3 regions of the Arthrobacter sp. KBS0702 genome follow, and region 3 is predicted to be linked to each of the others. Evidence: riboswitches for the same ligand, from Rfam matches in the RefSeq annotation. Region 3 holds a riboswitch; each other region holds the start of a gene.

What was found. A riboswitch is a leader RNA that binds a small molecule or an ion and turns the genes downstream of it on or off. The one in region 3 is predicted to bind thiamine pyrophosphate.
Region 1: linked by a shared signal. The riboswitch ahead of thiC (phosphomethylpyrimidine synthase ThiC) and the one ahead of FFF93_RS15670 (ECF transporter S component) in region 3 are both predicted to bind thiamine pyrophosphate.
Region 2: linked by a shared signal. The riboswitch ahead of FFF93_RS09690 (bifunctional hydroxymethylpyrimidine kinase/phosphomethylpyrimidine kinase) and the one ahead of FFF93_RS15670 (ECF transporter S component) in region 3 are both predicted to bind thiamine pyrophosphate.

Annotation. Positions count from the first base shown of each region.
Region 1 is NZ_CP042172.1:2,206,632-2,209,894, forward strand. Features, by position in the region: gene FFF93_RS10160 (amidohydrolase family protein) at 1-852, opposite strand, end outside; gene FFF93_RS10165 (GNAT family N-acetyltransferase) at 856-1,356, opposite strand; TPP riboswitch at 1,425-1,532, shown strand; gene thiC (phosphomethylpyrimidine synthase ThiC) at 1,528-3,263, shown strand, end outside.
Region 2 is NZ_CP042172.1:2,114,964-2,118,226, reverse strand. Features, by position in the region: gene FFF93_RS09695 (Rne/Rng family ribonuclease) at 1-1,581, shown strand, start outside; TPP riboswitch at 1,728-1,825, shown strand; gene FFF93_RS09690 (bifunctional hydroxymethylpyrimidine kinase/phosphomethylpyrimidine kinase) at 1,926-3,263, shown strand, end outside.
Region 3 is NZ_CP042172.1:3,389,876-3,393,138, reverse strand. Features, by position in the region: gene FFF93_RS15695 (Na+/H+ antiporter subunit E) at 1-9, shown strand, start outside; gene FFF93_RS15690 (monovalent cation/H+ antiporter complex subunit F) at 6-284, shown strand; gene mnhG (monovalent cation/H(+) antiporter subunit G) at 274-672, shown strand; gene FFF93_RS15680 (DUF4235 domain-containing protein) at 710-973, opposite strand; gene FFF93_RS15675 (heme-degrading domain-containing protein) at 1,010-1,567, opposite strand; TPP riboswitch at 1,667-1,808, shown strand; gene FFF93_RS15670 (ECF transporter S component) at 1,877-2,509, shown strand; gene FFF93_RS15665 (ABC transporter ATP-binding protein) at 2,509-3,263, shown strand, end outside.

The sequences.
Region 1 (3,263 bases), 1.2 Mb from region 3:
GACGCTGCCGGCGTCTGTTCCCGCATAGATGGCCACGCCGGCCTCGTACGCTTCGAGGATCCGCTCGGCGCGGCGTTCCCAGAGCCCGAGCATGTGGGCCGCGTAGCGGGGGAACTTTGCCTCGGCCTGGGCGGCGATGTCCGGGAAGGTGGCGATATTGATCAGCGTGGGAACAATCGGGACGCCCTGCTCGACGAAGCGGGGCAGGTGCCGGGGAAGCAGCCCGGTCCCGTGTTCGATGCAGTCGATGCCGGCGTCGAGCATGTCGTCCAGGGTGTCCTCCGCGAAGCAATGCGCCGTAACCCGGGCGCCTTCGTCGTGGGCGGCCCGGACCGCGTCCTTGACGACCCGGGCAGGGAAGCTCGCAGCGAGGTCGCCGGCGTCGCGGTCGATCCAGTCCCCCACCAGCTTGACCCAGCCGTCCCCGGCCCGGGCCTGCTTGCGGACAGCCTCCACGAGGCCCTCGGGTTCTACTTCGACGGCGAAGCCGCGCAGGTAGCGGCGCGTCCTCGCGATGTGCCGGCCTGAGCGGACGAGGCGCGGCAGTTCCCTGCGCTGCTGCAGCCAACGGGTGTCGTGCACGGCGCCGGCGTCGCGGACCAGCAGGGTACCCGCGTCCCGGTCGGTCAGCGCCTGCTGCTCCGCAACGTCCTCCGTGACATCGCCGCCGGGGCCCAGCCCGATGTGGCAGTGGGCGTCGACGAGGCCGGGGATGACCCACCCCTTCAGCACACGGTGCGGCGCAGCCGCGGGAGGCTCGAAGGTAAGCCTGCCGTCCACGGCCCACAGCCCGTGCCGCTCCTGGTCCGCCGCGGTGAGTACTGGGCCGCTGAACTCGATGATGCCGCTCACGGCTTATAGCCTAATCCGCATGGCAGTCCGCCGACCCAGGGCATCCAGCCCCAATTGCGCCTCGTGGGCACGCAGGGCCGCCAGGTCCCCTGAAGGTTCGGGGACCACGTGGAAACCGCAGCTCGCGTAAAACGGCGCATTGAACGGAACGTCGGCAAACGTGCACAGAGTCATGGATTCATAGCCCCGGCAGCGGGCCGCGTCGAGGGCTGCCTCCATCAGGGATCGCCCTAGCCCCCGCCCAGCGAAATCCGGATGAACCGAGAGCTGCTCCAGATGGGCCTGGCCGTCGACTTCATCGATACGGGCGAACCCCACGGGAGGGGTTCCGGCAACGAGGTAGAGAACCAGTCCAACCGGCGTCGGCGATTCGGCGGCGGGAAGCGGCTGGCACCCGAGCGCCGTCTGGAGCAGCCGATCGGCCGCCGCCTCGAGCGCCGGCAGGCTCCGGAGGTCGTCCGGCGTCGCCGCCTTGATGCGGGGCACGGCCCTGCTCTGAATCACGCTGCCACGCTAGCACGGGGGCTTGCTGCATCCCTCGACGGCGTCCCGGCGGGCTGTGGTAGCTTCGTCTACGACCACACGGGTGCCCTTGCAGGGGCTGAGATCGGGCTGACGCAGCCTGCGACCGTTGAACCTGTCCGGGTAATGCCGGCGAAGGAAGTGAGTATTTCTTTGAGCACATCAAATCCCCAGCACAGCCCTGCCCAGAACGGCCAGAACGCCGCAGCAATGGCCGTGACGCAGTCCCTGAAGTCGCATGCCCTGGCCTACGTCGAAGACAGCGGGATCCGCGTCCCCATAACCGAAATTGCCCTGGAGCCTTCCCCGGGCGGCGTCGCGAATCCTCCGTTCCGGGTGTACCGCACCGCCGGCCCGGGAAGCGACCCGGTGGTGGGCCTGGCCCCCTTCCGCCGGGACTGGATCAACGGGCGCGGGGACACGGAACCGTACAGCGGCCGGGAACGGACCCTGCTCGACGACGGGAAGTCCGCGGTTCGACGGGGTGCCGCCTCGGCGGAATGGCAGGGCGCACCTCCGGAGCCGCGCCGGGCCGTTGAAGGACGGACGGTGACCCAGATGCATTACGCCAGACAGGGCATCGTGACACCCGAGATGCGCTTCGTCGCGCTGCGAGAGAACTGCGACGCCGAGCTTGTCCGCCGCGAAGTGGCCGCGGGCCGGGCCATCATCCCGAGCAGCATCAACCACCCGGAGTCCGAGCCGATGATCATCGGGAAGGCGTTCCTGGTCAAGATCAATGCGAACATCGGCAACTCCGCGGTGACCAGCTCCATCGCTGAAGAAGTCGACAAGCTCCAATGGGCGACGCAGTGGGGTGCGGACACGGTGATGGACCTTTCGACCGGGGACGACATCCACACGACCCGCGAATGGATCATCCGCAATTCCCCCGTACCCATCGGCACGGTCCCGATTTACCAGGCACTGGAAAAGGTCAACGGCGAAGCAAACGCCCTGACCTGGGAGATCTTCCGTGACACGGTGATCGAACAGTGTGAGCAGGGCGTCGACTACATGACTATCCACGCCGGGGTGCTGCTGCGGTACGTCCCGCTGACCGCCAACCGGGTCACCGGCATCGTGTCCCGGGGCGGTTCCATCATGGCCGGGTGGTGCCTTGCGCACCATCAGGAGAACTTTCTCTACACGCATTTCGACGAGCTGTGCGAAATTTTCGCCCGCTACGACGTCGCCTTCTCTCTCGGCGACGGTCTGCGGCCGGGGTCGACGGCGGACGCCAACGACGCCGCGCAGTTTGCCGAACTGGACACCTTGGCGGAGCTCACGCAGCGGGCCTGGGACTTCGATGTCCAGGTCATGGTGGAAGGCCCGGGTCATGTGCCGTTCCACCTCGTCCGGGAAAACGTGGAGCGCCAGCAGGAACTCTGCAAGGGCGCGCCCTTCTACACCTTGGGGCCGCTGGTCACGGACATCGCACCGGGCTATGACCACATCACCTCGGCCATTGGCGCCACCGAGATCGCCCGTTACGGGACCGCCATGCTCTGCTACGTCACGCCGAAGGAGCATCTGGGGCTGCCGAACAAGGACGACGTGAAGACCGGCGTGATCACCTACAAGATCGCCGCGCATGCCGCCGACCTCGCCAAGGGTCACCCCGGGGCGCACGAACGTGACGATGCCCTGTCCAAGGCCCGGTTTGAATTCCGTTGGCGGGACCAGTTCGCGCTTTCCCTGGACCCGGTGACCGCCGAGGCATTCCACGACGAGACCCTGCCGGCGGAGCCCGCCAAGACAGCCCATTTCTGCTCGATGTGCGGGCCGAAGTTCTGCTCCATGCGGATCAGCCAGGATATCCGGGACGAATACGGTTCGGCGGATTCGCAGGCAGCGTTGGCCCAGATGGCGGCCGGAATGCGGGAGAA
Region 2 (3,263 bases), 1.3 Mb from region 3:
CTGATCGTCTCCGGCGAGGAAGCCTGGGACACGATCGAGGCCTACGTCACCTACGTGGCTCCGGACCTGGTGGGCCGCCTCGAGAAGTGGACCAAAGACACGGACATCTTCGCGGCCTGGCGCATCGACGAGCAGATCCACAAGGCACTGGACCGCAAGGTCTTCCTGCCCTCCGGCGGGTCCCTCGTGATCGACCGCACCGAAGCCATGACCGTGGTGGACGTCAACACCGGCAAGTTCACCGGCAGCGGCGGCAACCTCGAGGAAACCGTCACCAAGAACAACCTGGAAGCGGCCGAGGAAGTCGTCCGCCAGCTCCGGCTCCGGGACATCGGCGGCATCATCGTCATCGACTTCATCGACATGGTGCTCGAATCCAACCGTGACCTCGTGCTGCGCCGCATGGTGGAGTGCCTGGGCCGGGACCGGACCAAGCACCAGGTGGCCGAGGTGACCTCCCTGGGCCTCGTGCAGATGACCCGCAAGCGGATGGGCACCGGGCTGCTGGAAGTCTTCGGCGAACAGTGTGAAGCCTGCGCCGGCCGCGGCGTCGTCACCCATGACGAGCCTGTCGAACACCGCCGCGCCAACACCGTCGCCGCGGAACACCACGTCCCGCGGGCCGAGCACCAGCCCGCCGGGCGGACCGAGCGCAAGCGCCGCCGCGGCCGGGGCGGCCAGGGCTCGGACGAGCAGTCCGCACCCGCTGCCGTGCACCCGGAGCCCACCGAGGCCGAGCGTCACGCCAAAGCTGAGGCGACCCGCGCAGCGCTGGCGAACATCGCCGCCGCCGCGCACGCCGCCCACCTGCACGACGGCGACGCGACTGCAGCGCCCGACGCCGAAACCCGCCAGGCTGCGCTGGACGCGGCCGTGGAAGTTGCCTCAACGGAGGAGGCTGCCGGGCGTCCGGCCGCCGTGTTGACCTTCGGCGGCGAGCAGGTTGCGCTGCCCTTCGTCGAGCACGCCGAGGAGGCCCAGCAGCCGGCGCTGACCCTGGATCTGCTCACCGAGGCATTCGCCAACCTGGGCGACGCCGAGGCGGGCAAGACGGCGGCAGCGGTTCCGGCCGCCGAGGCGCCCGAAGCACCAGCCGAGCCCGCCGCGGCCCCCGCCGCGGAACCCGCCGAACCGGCCGCAGCAGCACCGTCCCGCGCCACCCGTGGCCGCGGTCGCGCCCGGACTGCCCGGATCCAGCCGCCGAGTGCCCGCACCCGCGAGCCGCAGGCTCCCTCCCGCCAGGAGGCCGCCAAGGCTCCGGCCGCGCAGGCTCCGGCCCGCCAGGAGGCCGCGAAGGCTCCGGCCCGCCAAGATGCCAAAGCGCCGGTCGCCATGGCACCCGTAGCGCAGGCTGCGGCCGCGGACACCACCGCGCCGCGGCGGGTCCGCCGGAACCGGAGCGCCAGCCGGGCCCAGGGCGCTGCCAACGAGACGTCCGTGCAGCAGCGCGCGACTGCTCCGTCGGCTGCCGCCGGCTCGGTCCACGAAGCCAAGGCCCCGGAGCCGGCGAAGGCGGCTGCCAAGCCCGCGGCCAGCGAGCCGATCATCCTTGGCGTCGGCGTTCCCGCTTCGGAGCTCTAGCACCAGCCAGGCACCACCACTCGCGGGTACCGCCCGGACTCGACGCAGCATCGCGTCGAGCCGGGACGGTACCCGCGAGTTCGTTAACGGGCCCGGGTAAAAACCGCCGCCGAGCGGACGCGGCCGGGCAGGGAACGCTAGGCTGGGGGACTGACACGGGGTGCCGAGCAACGAGCCGGCTGAGATCCAGACCCGTTGAACCTGTCCGGTTAACACCGGCGAAGGGATGTCTCTTGTCTTCATCGACCCAGGCTCCAGCGGCCCACGCCCAGTCCATCCTGCAGACCGCCTTCCCGGCTCCCGCACACGGCGCCCCGGCAGCAGGCCTGCCCGCCGCGCCCCCGATTCCGAGGGTCCTCGCCATCGCAGGCTCGGACCCCTCCGGCGGCGCGGGCATCCAGGCCGACCTGAAGAGCATCGCCGCGCTCGGCGGCTACGGCATGGCCGCCATCACGGCGCTGACCGCCCAAAACACCCAGGGCGTCCGGTCCGTCCATGTGCCGCCGGCGTCGTTCCTGACATCCCAGCTGGACGCGATCAGCGACGACATCACCATCGACGCCGTCAAAATCGGCATGCTCGGTGACGCCGCGGTGATCGACGCCGTCCGTGCCTGGCTCGAACGGGTCCGCCCCGCCGTCGTGGTCCTGGACCCGGTGATGGTGGCCACCAGCGGCGACCGGCTGCTGCAGGAATCGGCCGAGACCGCCCTGCGGGCCCTGCTTCCGCTCGCGGACCTCATCACCCCGAACCTCGCCGAACTGGCCATGTTGCTCGGCGAAGAACACGCCGCGGACTGGGCCGGCGCGCTGGACCAGGGCAAGCGGCTCGCGGCCCTGACAGGCACCACAGTCCTGGTCAAGGGCGGCCACCTCCAGGCCGGGGGAGCTGACGACGGCGGCGGCTGCCCCGACGCGCTCGTCAACACCGGGGGACTGCTCGGCCAGGAGACGGTGGTGGTGCCGGGCCAGCGGATCGCCACCCGGAACAGCCACGGCACCGGTTGCTCGCTGTCCTCGGCGCTGGCCACGGTGCAGGCCAGGACGGGGGACTGGGCGGCATCACTGCGTGAGGCCAAGCCGTGGCTGGTCGGAGCGCTGCGGGAAGCGGGGCGCCTCGACGTCGGACGGGGCAACGGTCCGGTGCACCATTTCCACCACCTGCAGCAGGCCGCAGCCCTGGGGGCGCCCGCGTTCCAGGCCGAAGGCGACTTCGCCGCGGTCCTCGACGGGGCCGCCGCCGACGGGCTGGCCGCGATCTACGGCCTGGACTTCATTCGTGGCCTCGCAGACGGCACCCTGCCCGAACGCGAGTTCGCCTACTACCTCAGCCAGGACGCCCTGTACCTCAACGGCTACTCGCGGGTGCTGTCCCGCGCGGCGGCCCTCGCGCCGTCGGAAGCCGAACAGCTGTTCTGGTCCCGGTCGGCGCAGCAGTGCCTCGAGGTCGAATCCGAACTGCACCGGAACTGGCTGGCCGACCGGGCTGTTGAGCAGACACAGGGCCCCGTCACCAAGGCGTACGTGGACCATCTGCATGCGGCCTCCCTCGCCGGCAGCTACGGGGTCCTCGTGGCGGCGGCGCTGCCGTGCTTCTGGCTCTACGCCGAAGTGGGCGCCACCTTGCATCAGGAGTACCTCGGCGCCGGTGCCCCTGCGGACCACCCCTATGCGGAATGGCTG
Region 3 (3,263 bases):
GGCGCATGATGCCCCTGGTCCTGGCCGTCACCGCCGTCGTGCTGTCGCTCGCCGCGGGCGGCGCGATCATCCGCATCGCGCGCGGGCCCTCGCTGCTGGACCGTGTGCTCGCAGCCGACGTGCTGCTCGCCATCTTGGGCGCGGCGCTGTGCATTGACATGGCAGTCAACCGGCACCTGAACAACCTGATGCTCCTGGTGTCCATCTCCATCATCGGCTTTGTGGGCTCGGTGACGGTGGCCCGTTTTGTGGCAGACCGGAGGAAGCAGCCCAATGAATCCTGAGACGTTCTCCGCCGACGCCGTGATCGATACCGTCTCGGCTGTGTTCATGGTGCTGGGGGCGCTGATGTCCCTCGGCGCGGCCATAGGCCTGCTGCGCTTCCCCGACCTGATGAGCCGGATGCACGCCGCGACCAAACCTCAGGTCCTGGGGTTGTTCCTGCTGCTCTGCGCCGTGGGGCTGCAACTGCGCACCTGGTGGGTGTGGCCGGTGCTGGTGGTGGCGTGGATTTTCCAACTGCTCACCGTGCCGGTCTCGGCCCACATGGTGGGCCGGGCCGGCTACCGCACCAAACACCTCCACCCCGAACTGCTCAGCGCAGACGAGCTGGAGGCCGTGGTGCAGCAGGCGGCCGGCAAAAGCGGATTTACCGACGACGACGTCGAGTGACGGATTGCCCTGGGCGGTTTGCCCCGTGCGAGGCGGCTTAGACGATGTCCTGGGTTTTGGCGAAGCGGGTGATCGCGCGCTGCGTGCCGCGGTTGGCGAGGACCTGGATGATGGCGCTGACCGAGGCCGAAATCAGGGCGAAGGTCAGGGCCTGGCGCAGCGTGGTGGGGACGTCGTCGTCGTGGCCCTTGGGCGGCTTATTGCCGGTGGTCTTTTCCCAGACGGTGTCGACCACCTTGGTGCCGACGAAACCGGCGACGAGGCTGATGCCGGTGCCAAGCAGTTTGATGAAGATGTTCATACGTCGTACTCCTTGCGGGAGGGAACAGGGCTTCCCCTAGCCTAGCGTCCCTGCCGTGGTGTCCGAACGGTTGAGGATTTCGGTCAGGGCCTCGACCACCAGCTGGTGGTCGGCCTTCTGCGGCAGCCCCGAAACCGTGACCGTGCCGACAGCCCCCGTCCCGCGCAGGTAGATCGGAAAGGAGCCGCCGTGGGCGGCAAATTCCTGCTGGTCGAACCAGGCGTTGTCCTCGATCCTCCGCCCGGCGGCCCTGGCCCGGAGGCCCACCAGCAGCGACGGGACTTCGTACCGGGAGGCCGTGCGCTGCTTCGCCCTGATCCAGCGCTCGTTGTCCGGCGTGGCGCCTTCGAGCGCCGCGTGGAAAAGTACCTGCTCACCCTTGGTGATGTCGATGGCGATGGGGTGGTTGCGTCGCCGGCCGAGTTCCACCAGCAGGAACCCGAGCTCCAGGGCGTCGTCCTTGCTGAAGGAGCGGAACTGCAGTTCGTCGATTTCCGTCAGGATCCGGCCGATGAGCGCGGCCAGGGACCCGGGCGGCTGCGGTTCCGCGGAGTCCGGGTCGTAGTCGGGGGAAGGAACGGGGGCCTCGCTCATGGGATTCAGCTTCCGTTAGGTGGGTGCCGCTGCGCAACCCCAGCTGCGAGTCACTTGGGCTCCGGCGGGTGTAAACTGGCCCAGCCCACAAGGGTGATTTTAATACGACAGGGGAGCGCCGCCGTCGGCATCACTGGAGCAATCCGGTGAACCGTAAGTGGGCGCTGAGAGTGCGGACAGCCGCAGACCCTCGAACCTGATCCGGTTAGTACCGGCGCAAGGGAGTCGAGTTCTCGGGGTGCCCGGCATCCGTGGCGAAAGCCGCGTGCAGCCGGAACGCCCTCCCCTCCTGTACCTCAGGAGGACGATATGACTGATATTTCTGCAAAGCAAACACTGGCCGCCGGCAAATACAGCTGGCGCGTGGTCGACATTGTGCTGGCCGCGTTGATCGCTGTTGCCGGCGGCGTGATTTTCTGGGCCTGGGACCAGGGCGCCAACCTCGTGACGGCCCCGCTGACCGCGGTCTACCCGCCGCTGACCGGGCTCTACGCCGGAGGCTGGATGCTCCCGGCAATCCTGGGCATGCTCGTCGTCCGCAAACCGGGCGCTGCGCTGTTCTGCGAAGCGGTGGCCGCCACCGGCGAGCTGATCATGGGCTCGCAGTACGGCACCACAGTGTTGATCTCCGGAATCCTGCAGGGTCTCGGCGCCGAACTCATCTTCGCCGCCTTCCTCTACAAGAAGTTCAACCTGCCGGTGTCCCTGCTGGCCGGCGCCGGCGCGGGCCTGTTCTGCGGCCTGAACGACTCCTTCCTGCCCTGGGGCTGGAACATCGCCTACGAACCCGGTGACAAGCTCGCCTACATCGTCTTCTGCGCCATCTCCGGAGCCGTGATTGCCGGCGGACTGTCCTGGCTGGCCACCCGCGGGCTCGCCAAGACCGGCGTGCTGGCCTCGTTCGCGTCCCGCAAGGCGGCATCGGAACCCGTCTTCTCCTGATGCCCGCAGACTACGCCGTCCACCCGGCCGCGGTCACCGCCCGCGGCTGGGGCTGGCGGCACGCCGGCCGGCGCCGACCCGCCGTCAGCGGACTGGACCTGGACATCAGCCCGGGCGAGCGTGTCCTGCTGCTGGGCCCCTCCGGGGCCGGCAAGTCCACGCTGCTGCACGCTCTGGCCGGGGTGCTGGGGGACAGCACCGCCGACACCTCCGCCGCCGGCCCTTCCGGGGCTGGCTCCCCCGACGCCGAGGACTCCGACGAGACCGGCAGCCTGCTGATCGACGGGGCCCCGCCGAGGGCACGGCGCGGCCGGGCGGGGCTCATGCAGCAGGACCCGGAAACCCAGGTGGTGCTCTCGCGCCTGGGCGACGACGTCGCCTTCGGGGCCGAGAACCTCGCCGTTCCGCCGGCGGAGATTTGGCGGCGGGTGGCGGAAGCGCTTGACGACGTCGGGCTGGGGCGGCTGCCGCTGGACCATCCGACGTCGGCGCTCTCCGGCGGGCAGAAGCAGCGGCTGGCGCTCGCCGGCATCCTTGCGATGCGGCCGGGCCTGCTGCTGCTGGACGAACCCACCGCAAACCTCGACCCGGCCGGCGTCCTGGAGGTCCGCGACGCCGTGGGGCGCTGCCTGGACAAGACCGGGGCCACGCTGGTGGTGGTGGAGCACCGCGTCGCCGTCTGGAAAGACCTCGTGGACCGGATCGTCGTGCTGCAGCCGGGGTCCGCCGGGGACTCCGCCGTGCTCCTGGACGG